2 regions of the Comamonas terrigena NBRC 13299 genome follow, and region 2 is predicted to be linked to the other one. Evidence: riboswitches for the same ligand, from Rfam matches in the RefSeq annotation. Region 2 holds a riboswitch; the other holds the start of a gene.
What was found. A riboswitch is a leader RNA that binds a small molecule or an ion and turns the genes downstream of it on or off. The one in region 2 is predicted to bind glycine.

Region 1: another riboswitch for glycine. It lies ahead of CT3_RS07760 (trimeric intracellular cation channel family protein); the one in region 2 lies ahead of gcvT (glycine cleavage system aminomethyltransferase GcvT).

Annotation. Positions count from the first base shown of each region.
Region 1 is NZ_AP019749.1:1,682,697-1,686,086, reverse strand. Features, by position in the region: gene CT3_RS07770 (sulfate ABC transporter substrate-binding protein) at 1-347, opposite strand, end outside; gene CT3_RS07765 (oxidative damage protection protein) at 489-767, shown strand; glycine riboswitch at 922-1,017, shown strand; gene CT3_RS07760 (trimeric intracellular cation channel family protein) at 1,184-1,849, shown strand; gene mnmC (bifunctional tRNA (5-methylaminomethyl-2-thiouridine)(34)-methyltransferase MnmC2/FAD-dependent 5-carboxymethylaminomethyl-2-thiouridine(34) oxidoreductase MnmC1) at 1,932-3,390, shown strand, end outside.
Region 2 is NZ_AP019749.1:2,670,041-2,673,430, forward strand. Features, by position in the region: gene CT3_RS21575 (AMP-binding protein) at 28-879, opposite strand; partial or broken gene CT3_RS21580 (AMP-binding protein) at 884-1,540, opposite strand; glycine riboswitch at 1,780-1,868, shown strand; glycine riboswitch at 1,894-2,007, shown strand; gene gcvT (glycine cleavage system aminomethyltransferase GcvT) at 2,058-3,188, shown strand; gene gcvH (glycine cleavage system protein GcvH) at 3,358-3,390, shown strand, end outside.

The DNA.
Region 1 (3,390 bases), 990 kb from region 2:
CAGTCGGCCGCCACCAGACCGCCGTGCTTGACCAGGGCATCCACGTCCGGAGCCAGACCCAGGGTCACCACGTCGGCATCCAGGCCGTCGATCACCGAGCGGGCCTGCTTGCCCGAGCCGCCATGCGACTGCTTGATCGTCACATCCTGACCGGCCTTGGCCTTCCAGTACTTGGCGAAGGCCTGATTGTATTGCACATACAGCTCGCGCGTCGGGTCGTAGGAGACATTCAGCAGCGTCACCTGCTGCTGGGCCAGTGCGGGGAGAGCCGGCAGAGCGCCGAGGGTCAAGCCGGTCAAAAGGCTGGCAAGCAGGGGAAACTTGATAAAGTGGCGGCGATTTGTCATTGAGGGTCTCGGTGATTCTGGTTGCGTTGTCAAACGGCTTCTCGCTCCGTTGCTGTGCATTCTGGAATGCCACCCTCAAAACTGAAACCAATAAGATTTCAGTTTGTTATTACCAAAACATCCGTAGACAGGATTTCCCCTATGGCACGTACCGTTCACTGCATCAAGCTCGGCCAAGACGCTGAAGGCCTGGACTTTCCGCCCTACCCCGGCGAGCTGGGCAAGCGCATTTTCGAAAGCGTGAGCAAGCAAGCCTGGGCCGACTGGCTCAAGCACCAGACCATGCTGGTCAACGAAAACCGCCTGAACCTGGCCGATGCCCGCGCCCGCCAGTACCTGGCCCGCCAGATGGAAAACCATTTCTTCGGCGCTGGCGCCGATGCCGCAGCCGGCTTTGTGCCGCCCCCCAGCGCGCAGTAATTGCAGCGTGCCCAACGCAGTGCGGTGGGCACTGCGTGAAGACCCGCCCCAGCGCTTCAGGCCCTGGGGCTTTCTTTTGCCCGCAGCCTGCAAGCCGCTTCCCCCGCACCAACGCCCCTGCAGCCTCTGCGCTGCACAAAAGCGCCTAGAATCGCCGCTTTCTGCGGGAGAGCGAGGCAGCTGCACAGCCGGCCTCCGCCGAAGGCGCAAACTCCCATAATCGCTCAGGCCGACGTACCGCAGCAAAGATTCGCCAACTGGAGAGCAGCCCGTGCCACCCGGCCCGGCTCACCGAAGGGGCAAGTGCCGCAGCACCGGGCTGCGCGCACGCAACTCTCAGGTACAAAGGACAGCGGGAGAGGCGCACCAGGCCATGGACAGCATCCATGCCTGGTTTTTTCACGTATGGGTCCGCCATGCTTCCATCTGTTTCCCTGCTGGAATCGTTCCAGCTGTCCAATCTCACCGTCATGCTGGTGATCTACCTGATCGCCATCACGGCCGAAGCCATGTCCGGCGCACTGGCGGCAGGCCGCCGCAACATGGACATCTTTGGTGTGGTCGTGATCGCCTTCGTCACCGCACTGGGCGGCGGCACCATCCGCGACATGGTGCTGGGCCACTACCCCATTGGCTGGACGCAGCACCCCGAATATGTGTACCTGGTGATTTCCGCCGGCCTGCTGACCACGGTGGTGGCACGCTACATGATCCACCTCAAGCAGGTGTTCCTGCTGCTGGACGCCATGGGCCTGATCGCCTTCTCGCTGATCGGCTGCAATGTGGCGCTGGAGCTGGGCTACCCCGGCGTGGTGGTGGTGATGGCCGGTATGATCACCGGCATCAGCGGCGGCATTCTGCGCGACGTGCTGTGCAACCAGGTGCCGGTGGTCTTCCGCCGCGAGCTGTATGCCAGCGTGTCCCTGGCCGTCTGCCTGCTGTTCCTGGGCCTGCGCGCGCTGGATGTCGGCCCCAACATCAGCACCCTGGTGTGCTTTGCGGGCGGGCTGCTGTTCCGGCTGGCCGCCATCCGCTTTCACTGGCGGCTGCCCACGTTTTCCTACCAGCAACGCTGGGACTGAGCGGATCCCTGTGGCGCGGCGTACCGCCGCTGCGGCGTCGGCCCGGGTGCCCCCTAGTCTTACTCCTCTGAACCCTGCCCCCATGTCCGAACCGATTGCCTGGCTGCCCGATGGCACTCCTTACAGCCCCCGTTTTGAGGACCGCTACCACAGCGAACTCGGGGGACTGAACCAGGCGCGCCAGGTGTTTCTGGCAGGCTGTGGCCTGCCTGCGGCTTGGGCCGACCAGGCACAGTGGCGCGTGCTGGAGACCGGCTTTGGCATGGGCCTGAACTTTCTGGTGACCTGGGCGGCCTGGAAGGCCGATCCGCAGCGCCCGCGCATGCTGCATTTCACCTCGGTCGAGGCCTACCCGGTCAGCGCCGCCGACCTGCTGCGCGCTGCCCCCACCGATCCCCTGCTGCGCCCGCTGGCCGAACAGCTGGCCGCGCGCTTTCATGGTCTGCTGCCCGGTGTGCACCGCCTGGGCTTTGAAGACGGCCGCGTGCAGCTGACGCTGTGGATTGGCGATGCCCAGGCCATGCTGCGCCAGCAGACCACGGTGGCCGACAGCATCTACCTGGACGGTTTCAGCCCCAGCGCCAACCCCGGCATCTGGGATGCCCACACCCTGAAAGCCCTGGCCCGCCACTGCCGGCGCGGCACGCAACTGGCCACCTGGACCATTGCGCGCGCGGTGCGCGACCAGCTGGCGCAATGCGGCTTTGAAGTGCGCAAGGTGCCTGGCGTGCCCCCCAAGCGCGACAACCTGCAGGCCTGCTTCAACCCGGCCTGGGAACCGCGCGTGCGCGCCCAGACGGGTCCATCCCCGGTGGCCCAAGCCGGCACGGCCCTGGTGGTGGGTGCCGGCCTGGCCGGCAGTGCCGCCGCCCACAGCCTGGCGCTGCGTGGCTGGCAGGTGCAGGTGCTGGTAGCCGGTGACGGCCCGGCGGACGGCGCCTCCGGCCTGCCTGCCGGCCTGTTCTGCCCGCATGTATCGCCCGATGACAGTGTGCTCTCGCGCCTGTCACGCAACGGGGTGCGCCAGACGCTGCAGCGCCTGCGCGACCTGTGCCAGGAAGGCACGGACTGGGGCCACAGCGGCGTGCTGGAGCATTGCACCGATGGCGGCACCGGCCTTCCGGCCAGTTGGGCCGGCGGCCCGGGGGACGATTGGAGCCACAGCGCCAGCGCCACCCAGCTGTCCCGGGCCGGCCTCCCACCGGACACCGTGGCCTGCTGGCACCAGCAAGCCGGCTGGGTGCGCCCGGCCCAGCTGGTGCAGGCCCAGTTGCATCACCCGCAGATCCGTGTGCAGGCGCATGCCGTGGTGGCCCGCCTGCAGCGCAGCGCAGATGGCCGCTGGCAGGCGCTGGACGCAGACGACCGCATCCTGGCCGAGGCCGACCTGGCGGTACTGGCCTGCGGCCCCGCCACGGCTGACTTGCTGCCGCACCGGCAACCGTGGCCGCTGCAACCCATCCGCGGGCAGATCAGCTGGGGGCTGCACACCGCAGACAACGCCAGCGCCCTGCCGCCCTTCCCGGTCAACGGCAATGGCA
Region 2 (3,390 bases):
CCTCAGACCCTCAACGCAGTGAGGCCCTCAGGCCGCGCACAGATCCGGCTGGCGCAGCAGATGCTTCTGGATCTTGCCGCTGGTGGTCTTGGGCAGGCTGTCCACAAAGTGGTAGCTGCGCGGGCGCTTGTAGCTGGCCAGGCGGTCGCCCTGCATCAGAAAGGCATCCAGCACCGCCGCCGTCACCGCCGTGCCCGGCTTGGCCACCACATAGGCGGCCACCACCTGGCCCCAGCGCGCGTCCTTCTCGCCCACCACGGCCGCTTCCAGCACCTCGGCGTGCTCGACCAGGGCATCTTCCACCTCGCGCGGGTAGACGTTCTCCGCCCCCGAATTGATCATGTAGTCGATGCGGTCGCGGATCCACAGATAGCCATCGGCATCCAGGTGCCCCAGATCGCCGGTGTGGTACCAGCCGTGGGCCAGCGCCTTGGCGTTGGCCTCCGGGCGGTTCAGGTAGCCGGCCATCATGCAGGGGCCGCGCACCAGGATCTCGCCCACCTCGCCCACCGCGCAGGCGTCGGACGGGTCGGTGGCGGCGCCGTCCTCGCGCACCCGCGCCACCACCAGATCGTGGTTCAGCGACGGCAGGCCGGCCGAGCCGGCATGGCTGAGCTGCTCATGCGGATACAGCACCGACATGCACGGCCCCATTTCGGTGGTGCCGAAGACCTGCACCAGGCCCGATCCCACCTGGCGCGTCCATTCGCGGATCAGGTGCGGCGCCATCGAGGCCCCGCCGTACTCCACCAGGCGCAGCGACGACAGATCGCGCTGCCCCAGGCTCGCGTCGTTCAGCAGCATGGTGACCATGGTCGGCGCGGCAAAGAAGAAGGTGACTTTTTTCCGCCTCCACCAGGCGCAGCGCATCGGCCGCATCAAAGCGGCGCTGCAGCACCTGGGTGGCGCCCACCTGCAGGCGCGGCAAAAAGCTGGTGTGCAGCTCGGCCGTGTGGTTCAGCGGGGCCACCGACAGGCCCACATCCTCGCGGCGGAACTGCATCACCTGGTGCATCATGGCGTTGTGTGCCAGCTTGCTGCGGTGGGTGTGCAGCACGCCCTTGGGGCGGCCGGTGGTGCCGCTGGTGTACATCAGGATGCAGGGCGCATCCTCGTCCACCCGCACGTCCACCGGCGTGGCGGGCTGGCCGTCTGCCAGCGCGGCCAGCTGCGCGGTGGCAAAGGCCGGTGCGGCGCCCGGATCGGCATGGATCCAGTGCTGCACCTGGGGCACCAGCAGCCTGGCCTTCTCGACCACGGCAGCGCCCTCATCCTCGAACACCAGCGCCTTGGCACTGCCGTCCTGCAGGATGAACGCCAGCTCCTGCGCGGCCAGCCGGTAGTTGATGGGGTTGAAGATGGCACCCAGGCGCGCCGTCGCCAGCAAGGTGAACACAAAGGCCGGCGTGTTGTACAGAAAGGCCGCCACCACATCGCCCTGGCCAATGCCCAGCTGCTGCAGGCCGTGGGCGTGGCGGTTCACCTCGGCATCCAGCTCGGCATAGGTCCAGGCGCGGCGGCCCTGCGCGTCCGACACCACCAGCGCCTCCTTGCGCGGCAGATAGCGCGCCGGCCAGGCCAGCGTGTCGCCCAGGGTCAGCGCCGCACGCGGTGCCGGGACAGGGGCTGCGCCCGCGGGGGAAAACTGTGTGTCGACCAACTTCGTCTCCTTGAATCCATCGAAATTGGTAGACGAGTATAGGCAGCGCCTCAGATCGATTGCATCTATGCATATGCATCCGGGTAGGCACCGCCCATCGGGCCGGATATACTGCGCGGATTCGTCAGGAGAGCGCGCCCGGCCAGCAGGCCCAGCGGCGCCGCCGAAGGCGCAGGGGCAACCCCGAACGCTCAGGCAAAAGGACTGGCAGCCGCCCGCCGCATCGACCGCGGGCGTACCTTGTTGGAGAGAGGCGCGGGTGCTGGCACCCCGTCCACCGAAGGAGCAAGCCCCACGCCTGGAAGGTGCGGGTGAATCTCTCAGGTAAAGCGGACAACAGGGCAAAGCGCAGGCGGCGCAGGCCGCCGGCATTTCTTTTGCTTTGCTCTGCGACACCATGACCGCTGACACCACCGACCTGCTGACCACCCCGCTGTACGCCCTGCACCTGGAGCTGGGGGCACGCATGGTTCCCTTTGCCGGCTACGCCATGCCGGTGCAATACCCCAGCGGCCTGATGGCCGAACACCGCCACACCCGCGACGCCGCCGGCCTGTTCGACGTCTCCCACATGGGCCAGCTGCGCCTGGTGGGCCCTGACGCCGCCGCCGCACTGGAAACCCTGCTGCCCGTCGACGTGCAGGGCCTGGGCCTGCACAAGCAGCGCTACGGCCTGCTGCTGAACGCCCAGGGCGGCATCCTGGACGACCTGATGTTCGTCAACCGCGGCGACGACCTGTTCCTCATCGTCAACGGCGCCTGCAAGGTGGCGGACATCGCCCACATCCAGCAGCACATCGGCAGCCGCTGCCAGGTCATCCCCATGCCCGAACAGGCCCTGCTGGCCCTGCAAGGCCCGCAGGCCGCCGCAGCCCTGGGCCGCCTGGCCCCCGAAGTGCTGGGCCTGGTGTTCATGACCGGCATGGCGGTACAGATCGACGGCATTGCCTGCTACGTCACGCGCAGCGGGTACACGGGCGAAGACGGCTTTGAAATCTCCGTGCCCGGCACCCAGGCCGAAGCCCTGGCCCGCAAGCTGCTGGCCCAGCCCGAGGTGGAACCCATCGGCCTGGGCGCCCGCAATTCGCTGCGCCTGGAAGCCGGCCTGTGCCTGTACGGCAACGACATGGACGACAAGACCACCCCGGTGGAAGCCGCCCTCACCTGGGCCATCCAGAAGGTGCGCCGCACCGGCGGTGCCCGCGCCGGCGGCTTTCTGGGCGCCGACACCGTGCTGGCCCAGCTGGACAACCCGGCGCTGCTGCAACGCAAGCGCGTGGGCCTGATCGCCACCGAGCGCGTGCCGGTGCGCGAGCCCGCCGTGCTCGAGAACATGGACGGCCAGCAGGTCGGCTACATCACCAGCGGCCTGCTCAGCCCCAGCCTGAACCAGCCCGTGGCCCTGGGCTATGTGCAGCCCGACTACACCGCAGAAGGCACGGAACTGTTCGCCATGGTGCGCGGCAAGCCGGTGCCCATGAAGGTGTCGGCCACCCCGTTCGTTCCGGCGCGCTACCACCGCGGCTGAACGGTCTGCGGCCAGCCCGCCTGCCGGCCCCCGGCGCCACAAAAAAGCACCGCCAAGCCCGGGTGCAGGCGCCAAGGCCGCTACAGTGCTGCCAGACCTGTCCCAAACACTGCGTGCACCGCCTGCACCAGCCCATTTTTTTTCAGAAACTTACCCAACGGAGCTTCCCATGAGCATCAAGTTTTCCAAAGAGCACGAGTGG